2 regions of the Pseudomonas sp. 9.3L genome follow, and region 2 is predicted to be linked to the other one. Evidence: riboswitches for the same ligand, from Rfam matches in the RefSeq annotation. Region 2 holds a riboswitch; the other holds the start of a gene.
What was found. A riboswitch is a leader RNA that binds a small molecule or an ion and turns the genes downstream of it on or off. The one in region 2 is predicted to bind cobalamin.

Region 1 (6,555 bases), 740 kb from region 2:
GCGTCGGTGTGCCGGCTAACCAGGCGCCCTACCCGCTCGCGGGCCTTGGGCAGGTCTTGATCGCGCAGGGCTTGGGACACCGGCAACAGGTGCTCGCCCAGGCTGCGCAGCCCGATAGCCCAGTACAGCGCCAACACCTCGACCACGCCGCCTATCAGCGGCAACCAGGACAACAGCGTGAGCACCAGCACCGGGGGCACAACGGCCATGAGCCAGGCCGTAACGCCGTGACTGCGCCACCCATGCCCGGCGAAATTGAAACGGTGTTCAAGGCGCTGCGCCAGGTGCCCGAACCCCACCAGCGGGTGCCAGCGCCGCGGCTCGCCCAGCAGTGCATCCAAGGCAAAGGCGGCCACGCAAGCCAAGGCCATGCTCATGACGGTAGCCCCCAACGGTCTTCGTACAACAACTCATGTAGCGGCTGCGCCTGCGCCCACCCTTCAAGGGCAAGCATGGGGGCGGGATAAAAAACCTCGACCGGCCCCAGGCAGAGCACGCCCAAGGGCTTGCCACCGGCCGGCATGTGCAACAGCTTGGCCAGTTTGGCCGGGTCGAACAACGACACCCAGCCCATGCCCAAGCCCTCGGCGCGCGCGGCCAGCCATAAGTTTTGCACCGCGCAGGCCAGGGAGGCGACGTCCATTTCGGGCAAGGTACGCCGCCCGAAGACATGACGTTCACGGTCATCGCCCAGCGCCACTACCAGGACTTCGGCACAGTCGCGAACCCCTTCAACCTTCAATGCCATGAACGTATCGGAACGCTCCCCGAGGGCGGCCGCCGTGCGCACGCGCTCCTCTTCGACCAACTCATGAATAGCGTCGCGCACAGCGGCGTCACGGATACGAATGAAGCGCCATGGCTGCATCAAGCCCACACTGGGCGCTTGATGAGCCGCCGCGAGCAAACGGTGCAATACCTCAGGGGCCACCTCGCCGCCGATGAAGTGGCGCATGTCACGCCGCTCGGCAATCACTCGGTACACGGCCGCGCGCTCTGCCTGGCTATACGCTTGGTCGGTCATGGGCGCACATCGTCAGGCATGAGCAGGGCTGCCGCCAAGGTGGGGTCGGACGGGAAATAAAAATGCACGTACGATGCAGTAAGCCGCCCCGCTTGGTAAACCGCCTCGGCACCTCGCCCACCATTGGGGCTTTCGCCTCGGGCCACAGGGCTCCAGGGCGTGGTGGTCAGGGAATGGTGGTACGTATGGCCTCGCAACGCCCCCTGGGGGAGGCGCACCTGTTGCAGGGCCAGCGCCACCAAGCGCTTTTGCAAGGTCGCTTCGCCAGGGATCAGCCCGAGCAAAGGCGCCCGCTGGCCCTCTACATCGGTCAAGCCATCGAGCAGGTACAACATGCCGCCACACTCGGCCAGCAACGGCTTGCCGGCCTGATGGTGCGCCCGAATGGCGGCAAGCATGGGCTGGTTGGCAGCCAGCCGATGGTGATGCAACTCAGGGTAACCCCCCGGCAGGTACAGGCTGTCGCATGGCGGCAGCTCGCTGTCGGCCACCGGGGAGAAGAAGCTCAGTTCTGCTCCTTGGCTGCGCAAGGTGTCGAGGTTGGCCCTGTAGAGAAACGCGAACGCTTGGTCCTGCGCCACGGCGATGCGAACCCCCTTTAAAAGCGGCGAAAGTGGGGCCACCTCGGGGGCGGTGAAGCACACCGGTGGAGGCAGGGCATCATCACAACTGGCCGCCAGCGACTCGGCCGCGGCGTCCAGGCGCCGGTCGAGGTCGTTCAGTTCGCTCGCCTGTACCAGGCCCAAGTGCCGGCTGGGCAAGGTGATGGCCTGCTCCCGTGGAAGGCCGCCGAACCAGCGCAGGCCTTCGGTCAGGCTGCCTCGAAGCAGCTGCCCATGGCGTTCACTGCCTACCCGGTTGGCCAATACCCCTAGAAAGGTCAGGCTGGGGTTATAACGGGCCAGCCCCAGGGCAAGGGCACCGAAGGTCTGGGCCATGGCGGTGCCATCGATGACGCCTATGACCGGCAGGCCCAGCTCGATGGCAAGGTCGGCACTGGAAGGTATGCCATCGAACAGCCCCATTACCCCTTCCACCAAAATGATGTCCGCGGTTTGTGCCGCGTCCCATAGCAGCCGACGGCTTTCTTCAGCGCCGACCATCCAGAGGTCCAGCTGGTACACGGGTGCACCGCTGGCACGCTCCAGGATCATCGGGTCAAGAAAGTCCGGGCCACACTTGAAGACGCGCACCTTACGCCCGCGATTGCGGTGCAAGCGCGCCAGGGCGGCCGTGACGGTGGTCTTACCCTGGCCTGAAGCCGGGGCGGCAATCAGCATTGCCGGGCAGTGACGTGATGCACTCACCACTCGATACCCTTCTGGGCCTTGATGCCTACGGCGAAGGCATGCTTGACCACGCCCAACTCGCTCACGGTGTCCGCCAGCTCAACCAGCTCAGGCTTGGCCCCACGGCCGGTGACGATCACATGTTGCAGGGGTGGCCGGGCCTGAAGGTCGGCCAGCACCGTGGCGAGGTCCAGGTATCCATGCTTGAGGGCGATGTTCAGCTCATCGAGCAACACGAAATCGACGGCGGGGTCGGTGAGCAGGCTGCGAGTGATCCCCCAGGCGGCCTCGGCAGCAGCGATGTCTCGCTGACGGTCCTGGGTCTCCCAGGTAAAGCCCTCGCCCATGACGTGATAGCTGACCTGCTCGGGAAAGCGGCGGAAGAATGCCTCTTCGCCGGTGGTCTGGCGGCCCTTGATGAACTGCACCACGCCGCATTGCATGCCATGCCCCAAGGCCCGCGCCAGCATGCCGAACCCTGAGCTGCTTTTGCCTTTACCGTTGCCAGTGAGCACCAGCAGCACACCGCGCTCGTCGGCCGAGGCGGCGATGCGGGCATCGATTACGGCTTTTTTTCGGGCCATGCGGGCCAGGTGACGCTCGTCGCGCCCAGGGGTATCGTCCATCGTTGCTCTCCTCGCTCACGCGTGCGCACCGACGAATGCACCCACGCCAAGCCGTGGCTGGCGCGTTGACGTCGATGCCGCTCTCACCCGCGCGGCGATCCAAGGGTTAACGGGCGCGTGCCGCCCCGTACAGGGTTTCAGGCCGGTCTCCGGGCTCATGAGCGGGCCTGCTGCCCCGCTGGCGCGCCTTCCCGGTTACCCAGTGGCCTGTGCGCAAGCGTTGACTCATCTACCGTTGCGGGGGCAGCGCCGGCATTGCGCGCTAGGCCATGAAGGCGTGCGGGCGGACCGGCTTCCCTGTTTCACCCTGCGAGCGAAGGCTGCGGGGCACCTGAAACAATCGGCGAAGGGTAAGGGGTTGGCCCTACAGCGTCAATTAAACATGTTGAACCACGCCCGCTTCGCTACCTCTACCTTACACAACGCATAAGGAATCGCTCATGCCCACTTCTCGTATTGCACTCACCGTACTGCTGGCGGTCAGCGTGGCCGGCTGCGGTGAAAGCTCCAGGCTACAGGTTGCTGACGGCACCGGCCCTTCTCCGCAATTGCCCGCACCTAACAAAACCCTCATGCCTACCGTGAACATTGCACCGGCGGTAGGCTGGCCTGCCGGAAAAATGCCCGCCGCTGCACCAGGCACCCGGGTGGCAGCCTTCGCCGAAGGGCTGGACCACCCTCGTTGGCTGTATGTACTGCCCAATGGCGACGTGCTGGTGGCAGAGACCAACTCACCGCCCAAGCCCGATGACAGCAAAGGCATTCGTGGCTGGGTCATGAACAAAGTCATGGGCCGTGCTGGCGCCGGTGTGCCTAGCCCTAACCGCATCACGTTACTGCGCGACAAAGACGGCGATGGCATTGCCGAGACCCGCGAAGTGTTCGCGCAACACCTGAACTCGCCGTTCGGCATGGCCTTGGTGGGGGATGATTTCTATGTGGCGGACACCGACCGCCTCGTCCACTTCAAGTACCAGGCCGGGGCTACCCACCTTGAAGGCGAAGGACAAACCGTAACGGACCTGCCTGCGGGCACCTTGAACCATCACTGGACCAAGAACGTGATTGCCAGCCCTGATGGCAAGAAGCTGTACGTGACCGTGGGGTCTAACAGCAACGTTGCCGAAAATGGCCTGGACCAGGAAGAAGGCCGCGCTGCGATTTGGGAGGTGGACCGCGCCAGCGGCCAGAAACGCCTGTATGCCACAGGGCTGCGCAACCCCAACGGCCTGGCGTGGGAACCTCAAAGCGGCACGTTGTGGACGGCGGTGAACGAGCGCGACGAAATCGGTAGTGACTTGGTACCCGATTACATCACCTCAGTGAAAGACGGTGCCTTCTATGGTTGGCCGTTCAGCTACTACGGGCAGCACGTGGACGTGCGGGTAGAGCCAGGCAAGCCAGAGATGGTACAGAAGGCGATTGCCCCTGATTACGCCGTCGGCCCTCATACGGCGTCGCTCGGGCTGGCGTTTGCTCAGCCCAGTCAGTTACCGGCACCCTTCGATCATGGCGCTTTCATTGGCCAGCACGGTTCCTGGAACCGCAAGCCATTCAGTGGTTATAAGGTGCTGTTCGTGCCCTTCGCCAACGGCATGCCTACCGGTCAACCCGTAGACCTGCTCACGGGCTTCGTTAACGACAAGGGGGAGGCGCAAGGCCGGCCCGTAGGCGTGATCGGCGATGGCAAGGGCGGTGTACTGATAGCCGATGACGTGGGCAACAAGATTTGGCGGGTCACCCGTCAGTAATGACTGACTGTAACCTGGCGCCCGAGGGCGCCGGCGTTAGTTGGCGCTGACTGCTGTCTGTGCCAACCGCTCTGGCTGGATAACGCGCTTGGCGGCCAGGTAGGCTTTCTGCCAATAGGGCTTGTCGAGGTAATCCAGCCGGACCGTGCCGCCTGTTCTAGGCGCATGAACGAAACGCCCTTCCCCTACATAGATACCGGCATGGCTAACCTGACCCCGCCCCTGCGTCGAGAAAAACACCAGGTCGCCGGAGCGCAGGGCGGAGCGGTCAATACTAGGCGCCCGCATGGCGATCATTTCTCGAGTGGAGCGCGGTAGCGCGATACCTGCAGCGTCCTTGTACACAAAGCCGATCAAGCCGCTGCAATCGAAGCCAGAGTCGGGGGTGTTCCCGCCCCAGTGGTAAGGCGTGCCAACCAACCCAATGGCCCTGAAGAGCACATCATCGGCCTTTAGCGAGTAATCCCCAGGGTTGAGGATGACCGGACGCGGCGCGACGAGCACCAGCGCGGGCGGTGGTGGGGGTGAGCTTGAACACGCTGCGAGCAGCGCCGCACTGGCCACTGCAAGTAAGCGCAAAGGGGAAAAAGCCATGGAGAAAAGTCTCGAGTTCGACTGCTGGTGAAGAGTAGCGCTTAACTCGCTGTTTTCAATGAAAAAGGGCAGCGAAAGCGTGACCGCTCGTCGCTGCCTTTTAAGAAGGGATAAATCGATTACTTGCGCGCCAACTCCGACGTAGGGGCCATGGCCAGCATACGCTTGGCTTCGATGTAGGTTTTGCTCCAGTAGGAGTCCCCCAGCTTGTCCACCCGCACCCCACCACTGCGGCGGCTGCTGGAATGAATGAACTGGTCATCACCCAGGTAAATGCCCGCATGGCTGACACGGCCACGGCGGCCGGTAGTGCCAAAGAACAACACGTCACCCGGCTTGAGCTTATTACGGGCTACCAGCGGCGCGTTGACGTTGATCATGTCGCGGCTAGAGCGCGGCAGGGTCATGCCCGCCTCTTCGCGGAACAGGAAATTAATGAAACCGGTGCAATCGAAACCGTTTTCGGTGCTACCACCAAACTGGTAGCGCGTACCGATCAATGATTTGCCGCGCTCAAGAATGCTGTCTGCCAGCAAGGGCAGCTTGTAAGGCACGTTGCGGGAAAAGCTTTGAAACGCGTCTTTTTCTTCGCTGGCGTCTTCGTTGAACGCCAAGGGCGCGGTGGCTAGGCGATGGGCCTGCACGAAAGGTGCGCGTTCGGCAGTAATGGGAGCAGAGATCTGGGGTTGCGACACCGGTGACTGGGCAGCGCAGCCAAACAGCAAGGTAACGAGTGCAAGGGGCACGAGGGGTGCAAAGCGACTGAGCATGGGCACGACCGTGGCGGTTGGGGATGACGGAAAAGGAATATGCCTACTATCTCTACTATTTGCAAATTTAATAGAACATTTTGTGACTTCTGGTGACGCACCGTCTATCTAACTCGCCCGATCATCTTAGCGTCAGCCCTTATAAACCATGAGGGCTTTTAAACAACTGATTTATATCAATAAATTTATTCTGAGAAGTAAGGTTGCCAGGGGCGTTTCGGTGGCTTGAGCAATCGAGAAGCGTCACGAATCTGACACCGATATAGAAAGACTATCGCTGGGGATTCACGTGAGCGTTACGAAGCTTTACCAGCCGAGCGTTTCTTTAAGAAAGGGGATGGTGAGCTTGCGCTGCGCCTGCAGTGACGCCTGGTCGAGGCGTTCCAGCAAGTCGAACAATGCGCTCATGCTGCGGGTGCCACGGGTGAGGATGAAATGCCCTACCTCATCGGTGAGGTGCAGGCCCCGGCGCGACGCTCTTAACTGCAGCGCTCGTAGTTT
Region 2 (6,555 bases):
ACGTTGCGGTAGCCAGGGTTATTCACGTCGGGCGACAGCGAGCAGGTGCGGCTGGTAGGGCCTAGCACGCCAGCGACGAAGCGGGGCTTGTCAGGGGTCTGCAGCGTCTTGGCATCTGCCACCCGACGCGCAATGTGAGCCCCTTCCACGTTTAGCTCATACACCAGCGCTTCCATGCCGTAGTCGGCTTGGGACACCTGGGTGGCGTTAAAGGTGTTGGTTTCCAGAATGTCCGCGCCGGCGTCCAGATACGCCGCTTCGATGTCAGCGATGACATCGGGACGCGAGAGCAGCAGCAGGTCGTTATTGCCTTTGACATCGCTGGGCCAATCCGCAAAACGCTCGCCCCGGTAGTCGCTTTCTTCAAGGCGGTAGCTCTGGATCATCGTGCCCATGCCACCGTCGAGAATCAGGATGCGTTTCTTCAACGCGTCTTTGAAGGCGAGTTGGCGAGCGTGGCGGTCGGTCATGGAGGTGAACTCTGCTGCGGACGGTAAAGGCCGGGATGATAGCAAAGGGCAGGGGGGTTACGGCGATGCGTGCGCTTACATGAATCTGATTCATGTTGAGGGCGCTTACCCTGCCCCTTATCGGGGCACCGATGAAACATCCCTTTCATCATGCAGTCCCATGGATGAGTCCGCGTCTTGGGCGCGGTGGTATTTTGCGGCAAAGGTAATGTGGATGCTGATTTCGATTCAGGCGCTTCGCGCCATCGCTGCATGGATGGTCGTGTGCCACCATTTCATGCAGATTTTCTTTAATTTCGAAGGCGGCGGCGTCTTGGGGCATCTGTTTGCCTCCAAAGGATCAGTTGGCGTAGACATCTTTTTCGTCATAAGCGGCCTGGTGATTTACCTCTCCACCTACGGCAAGCCGGTGCAGGCCAAGGAGTTTCTGCTCAATCGCGCGATGCGCATTATACCCGCCTACTGGTTCTATACCTTGGCCATGGGTTTGCTGTTGTGGACCGTGGGTCGTTACATGCCGCATGGCGACATCAACTGGCCTACCTTCATACTCTCATTGTTGTTCATTCCATCGGAAAATCCCGGTGGTTATGGCTTGTATCCCACGCTTAACGTGGGCTGGACCCTCAATTACGAGATTTTCTTCTATGCGGTGTTCTCGCTTGCCTTCGTGGTGCCCAAAGCCTGGCGTGCGCCAGTGGTCGCTGTTGCGTTGCTGGTGAGCAGTGAGGCGTTCAGCCAGCTGGGCCTGTCGGCGCGGTTTTACGCCAACAACATCATTTATGAGTTCTTGCTGGGAATTGGCTTGGGCATCGCGTGGCGCCGCGGCTGGGTACGCAGCGGGCTATGGTTGCCCCTGGCGCTCATCGCAGGCTGTGCGGCACTGATTTACTACCTTGAGCCGAGCAACCGGCTGGTGAACTGGGGCCTGCCGAGCGCGGGCATTGTCGCGGCCTGCCTGGCGCTGGAGTCTCGGTTTGCTCATAACCGTGTGCTTAAAGCCCTGGGTGACTGCTCCTACTCGGTCTACCTGGTCCACCTGCTGGTGCTCTATGCAGGCTGGTTTATCACCACCCGGCTGAACGTCAACGCCTACTTGGTTTTTGCAGTGTTCTGCGTACCTACCATCCTGGCCACGTCGTGGTTGAGTTATCAATGGCTGGAAAAACGCTTGTATCACCGCATGAAAGCCTGGCTGTCGGGCCCGCAACCGACGCCAGCGAACGCCTTAACCCGACAAAATTACTAGGACTTTCTCCCGCGCCCGGTTTGCCGTAAACTGGGCGCCAGTCTGTGAGGAACCTACATGAGCGCAATAACCATTACCGACGCGGCTCAAGAGTACCTGGGTGACCTGCTGAACAAGCAGAACACACCAGGCATTGGCATCCGCGTATTCATCACCCAGCCAGGCACCCAGTACGCCGAAACCTGTATCGCGTACTGCAAACCGGGTGAAGAAAAGCCTGATGACTCGCCGCTGGGCCTCAAGAGTTTCACGGCCTGGATCGACGCAGTCAGCGAGCCCTTCCTGGATGCCGCTGTGGTGGACTACGCGACCGACCGTATGGGCGGTCAACTCACCATCAAGGCCCCTAACGCCAAGGTGCCCATGGTCAATGACGACAGCCCAATCAACGAGCGCATCAATTACTACCTGCAAACCGAGATCAACCCGGGGCTGGCCAGCCACGGTGGGCAGGTCACGCTGATCGAAGTGGTAGAAGATGGCGTTGCGGTGCTGCAGTTCGGCGGCGGCTGTCAGGGCTGCGGGCAGGCAGACGTCACCCTCAGGGAAGGCATCGAGCGTACCCTGCTCGAACGCATTCCCGAACTCAAAGGCGTGCGGGACGTTACCGACCACAGCGTCAAAGAAAACGCCTACTACTAAGCCTTCCCGTACAGGGCCACGGCTGTAGCCCTTGCGGTCTTATTCGGTGCTAGCGGGTCGGTACAGGTGAGCCCGTCCCGCCCTGTACAGGGCGGAATCCTCGAACACCTCGTTGCCCAGCACCCGCCCTACCAGAATCAGCGCAGTGCGCCTGAACCCTTTAGCCGCGACCTGCTGTTCAATATCGCCCAAGGTGCCGAGCGCCCAGTCTTGGTCAGGCCAGCTGGCTTTGTAGATCACCGCAACGGGGCAGTCGGCGCCATAGGAGGGTAGCAGTGTGGCCACGATGGCTGGCAAATGGCTGATCCCTAAGTGAATAGCCATTGTGGCCCCATGTCGGGCAAGGTCGGCCAGCGCCTCGCCGGGCGGCATCGGCGAACGCGTGCCGTAACGCGTCAGGATCAGTGTCTGGGACACGCCAGGTAACGTCAGCTCACTGCCAAGCAAAGCTGCACAGGCCGCCACTGCAGTGACCCCCGGTATGATTTCGTAGGGAATATCAAGGGCCTTCAGGCAGCGAATCTGCTCGCCAATTGCGCCATACAGGCTTGGGTCCCCAGAGTGCACCCGGGCCACATCCAACCCCTGCCGGTGGGCCTGGACGATTTCCTCGATAATCGCTTCCAGGTCAAGCTCGGCGCTGTTTATCACGCGCTGCGCCTGATGCTGGCGCAGCACCTCCCTTGGGACCAAAGAACCTGCGTAAATAATGACCGGGCAACCTTGTATGAGGCGCAGCCCCTTGACAGTGATGAGGTCAGGATCGCCGGGGCCGGCGCCTATGAAGTACACGGTCATCGAAATACCTGTGGAGGGGAAGAGGCCAGCGGCATGGCCAGTGCGACGGTGGCGCTAGGGCTTTGCAGGCGGGTAACCAGCAGTTCAGGCACGGTGCCAGCAAGCGAAGCGCAGTGGGCCAGGGCTGCGCTCTCAGCCACACCTTGGCACCCTGTATGGTGCCAACTCACTGCCGAGCGGTGGCTGAGTAGCGCTTCGAAGCGCGCCATGGCCGGCGCGCTATAGCCTGCCAGCGTCAGGCACAGCTCGGTGGCCAACGCCATCAGCCCTGGCGCCTGCAGGCGCCCTTCGAAGGTAGCGATGCCTTGAAGGTTAGCCGGGCTCGCGTTGGCGGTTATCAAGGCCTTGCTCAGCAGCACCCGCAATTCCTCCAGCGAGCAGCCCTGACGGCAGCCGAAGCCCGCCACCAGGCAGTGACCCTTACCTACCACAGACTCAGGCTCTCGGATCGGCGGCGGAACAGCCAGGTACTGAGCATGCCCAATACCAGCCAGAACACCAGGTTGATAACGTGGGCTACCCAACGGAACTGCTGTTCCAGCGCCTCTGGCGCCAGGCTTTCATGGGTTAGTGGCTGCGGCGCCCCTATCAGGTGAGGTAGGGCTAAGAGTACGGCAGCGGTGGCCTTGGCCATCCAGTTTTGAACAAAAACCAGCAGCGCTAGGCCCAGCGCAGTGCACACCGCCGTGCCCGCCCACCACAATTGCCGAGACACCAGGTCTGCGGCCGCAGTACCGGGTAGTTCAGGCGGCAGCCCTAGCGTAGGGGCGAGGGTAAATACGGCGTAGCCCGCCAGCCCCCAGAGCGGGCCTTCGGCCAAGCGCCCAGGACGTCGCAGGGTATACAACCCTGCCAGGATCAAACCAAACCCCACGGCTACCACTAAATTGCCGCCGGTCGTAGACACCACTCGCTGCCAGCCCTCTTCAGGCGCCCAAGCCGGTGCCTCATGCTCGGGCGTGTGGCTATGCGCTTCCAGCGTAGGGGCGGCCTGTTCGTAGGTTTCAGCCTGCAAGATCAAGGGCGACAGCCACAGGCTTTGCATCAGGGTAAGCAGCAGAGCAGCGAACAGCCCGGCAAAGCCTGCGGTACGCACGATATGCAGCATCATCACGGGCACCTCAATGGCAGGGGAAGGCAGCGCTATGGCGCGTGTCATGGGCGGCGTTGTGAACCGCCGAAATGTGCGAAAACCCTGCGAAATAGACCAGGCTTGCGCCCAGCACAACGGCTATGCAAGCCGCAGCAATGCGTTCGACGTGGGTAATAGGGCGGGTGACAGCAGGGCTGGTAGCGTTGGAAGGCATGTCGCGTCCTCGGTAGGGTACGAGCAGGCACGCCAGCCCCTTGCCAGTCAGACAAGGCAGCACAGCCTGCCCACCGCAGGGATGTCGATGTATGACGCTCGGGCCGGTCTCCGGGCTTGCAAGGGGAAGGGCTTAAACCCTGCCTATTCGCTTCCCCTTCCCATGCCAAGGCACAGTGGATTGGAAGCGCGCTTGCTTACCGTTGCGGGGGCAGCACCGGACTGTAAAGAGCCATATGGCTCACCGGTTTCCCGTTTCACCCTGTGAGGGGCACCCGAACGAAAGGCGTAAGGAAAGCATGCCAGGTGTGATTGGTCAAATAGCAGCGGAGGATGCAAAACGCCCCGGTCAGGCCGGGGCGTTGGGGCAGTGGGTGGCACAGGCGCCAGCGGCTTTAGCCATTGGTGTCGTTGAAACCGCCGCGCTGCAAGTACTGCACCTTATGCACGGCACCCTGGCTGTCCTGGTAGACCATGGTCACAGGCACCACGCCACGCTTGGCGCTCACGTCGGTTTCAGACAGAACTTTCTGCACGTCCAAGTGCATGCCGTACTGGTAGGCATCTACTGGCACGTTACTGGTTACGCTGCGATCAGCCCCATCTTGAGCGAAGGCGCTGGTGGCGAAGGCAGTCGCGAGCGCGGCGATGGCAAAGGCGGTTTTCATGGTGGTCCTCGTGGAATGACTTGGGTTTCTGTGGGGTTCAGTAAACCGCTAATGGCACTGTTCGAGAAATTGAACACCATGGTGGCGATAATCATTATTTTTAATAGAACCTTCTTGCCGGAAGCCGCTGCGGGCAAGAAGGCAGACAGCAGACGGGAAGGTTTACAGGTGCAGTGCGTGCCCCAAGGCCCTTAGTGCAGCCTCTTGTACGGCTTCACCCAAGGTGGGGTGGGCATGAATGGTGCCGGCAATGTCTTCCAGGCACGCACCCATCTCCATGGACTGCGCAAACGCAGCGGCGAGTGCCGATACCCCTGTGCCAACGGCCTGCCAGCCGAGGATCAGGTGGTTGTCAGCACGAGCGACCACGCGCACAAAGCCGCTGGTATCGCCCAGGGTCATGGCACGGCCATTGGCGGCGAAGGGGAAACTGGCCACCAGTGCGTCAGGCGCGGCGTGCTCAGGCAACATCCCGACGGTAACGATCTCAGGGTCCGTGTAACACACGGCAGGAATGGCCGCGGGCATGAACTGGCGTACCTGGCCCGCGATGATTTCAGCCACGATCTCCCCCTGAGCCATGGCCCTGTGGGCCAACATCGGTTCGCCGGTCACATCGCCGATGGCCCATACATTGGTCATGCTGGTGTGGCACCGCGCATCCACCTTCACTGCCCTGCCATTCATGACCAGATCCAGGCGCTCCAACTGATAACCCTGGGTACGCGGCGCACGGCCCACGGCCACTAGCACGCGGTCTACCTTTAAAGTCCGCGCGTCCCCCGTGGGCGTGCGGACGGTCAACTGCTCGGCGCCCTGTTCGTACCCTTCCACGCTGTGGCCAGGCAGCATCTCGATACCGAGGGTGGCGAGCCGCTCCATCACCGGCTGGGTCAATGTGGCATCGTAGGCCGGCAATAGCCGAGGCTGCGCTTCGATCACTGTCACCTGCACGCCCATCTTGCGGTACGCGATACCCAGCTCCAGGCCGATGTAACCGCCGCCTACTACAGCCAGGTGGTGGGGCAGGTCGGACGGGGACAAGGCCTGGGTTGAATCGATCACCGCGTCACACACAGGCAGCCCCGGCAGGCTCACACTGTGCGAGCCCGTAGCCAGCAGCAGGTGCTCGCAGTGAATGCGGGTATCGCCCACGTCGAGGGTTTTACCGTCCACGATCTGGCCATGGCCACGGATAACCCTCACTTGGTGTTTCTTGAGCAAAGCCGCCACACCTGTGGTCAGGCGGTCCACCAGGCTGTCTTTCCAGCCGATGGCCTTGCTCAGGTCCAGCAAGGGGTGGCTGGCACTCACGCCAAACGGGGTAGGGGTACTGAGTTGATGAAGGTGTTCCGCCACATGAATCAGCGCTTTGGAGGGGATGCAGCCTACGTTCAGGCACGTGCCGCCCAGCGCATGCGC

Region 1: linked by a shared signal. The riboswitch ahead of cobO (cob(I)yrinic acid a,c-diamide adenosyltransferase) and the one ahead of AC4LE2_RS09620 (CbtB domain-containing protein) in region 2 are both predicted to bind cobalamin.

What each region holds. Positions count from the first base shown of each region.
Region 1 is NZ_JBZUBK010000001.1:2,841,425-2,847,979, forward strand. It holds gene cbiB (adenosylcobinamide-phosphate synthase CbiB) at 1-377, opposite strand, end outside; gene bluB (5,6-dimethylbenzimidazole synthase) at 374-1,024, opposite strand; gene AC4LE2_RS12955 (cobyrinic acid a,c-diamide synthase CobB) at 1,021-2,331, opposite strand; gene cobO (cob(I)yrinic acid a,c-diamide adenosyltransferase) at 2,328-2,939, opposite strand; cobalamin riboswitch at 3,063-3,289, opposite strand; gene AC4LE2_RS12965 (PQQ-dependent sugar dehydrogenase) at 3,380-4,690, shown strand; gene AC4LE2_RS12970 (C40 family peptidase) at 4,727-5,284, opposite strand; gene AC4LE2_RS12975 (C40 family peptidase) at 5,404-6,054, opposite strand; gene hda (DnaA regulatory inactivator Hda) at 6,361-6,555, opposite strand, start outside.
Region 2 is NZ_JBZUBK010000001.1:2,097,700-2,104,254, forward strand. It holds gene metH (methionine synthase) at 1-470, opposite strand, end outside; gene AC4LE2_RS09595 (acyltransferase family protein) at 685-1,719, shown strand; gene nfuA (Fe-S biogenesis protein NfuA) at 1,777-2,361, shown strand; gene cobM (precorrin-4 C(11)-methyltransferase) at 2,401-3,159, opposite strand; gene AC4LE2_RS09610 (cobalamin biosynthesis protein) at 3,156-3,590, opposite strand; gene AC4LE2_RS09615 (CbtA family protein) at 3,584-4,270, opposite strand; gene AC4LE2_RS09620 (CbtB domain-containing protein) at 4,281-4,466, opposite strand; cobalamin riboswitch at 4,551-4,759, opposite strand; gene AC4LE2_RS09625 (DUF2790 domain-containing protein) at 4,861-5,133, opposite strand; gene lpdA (dihydrolipoyl dehydrogenase) at 5,296-6,555, opposite strand, start outside.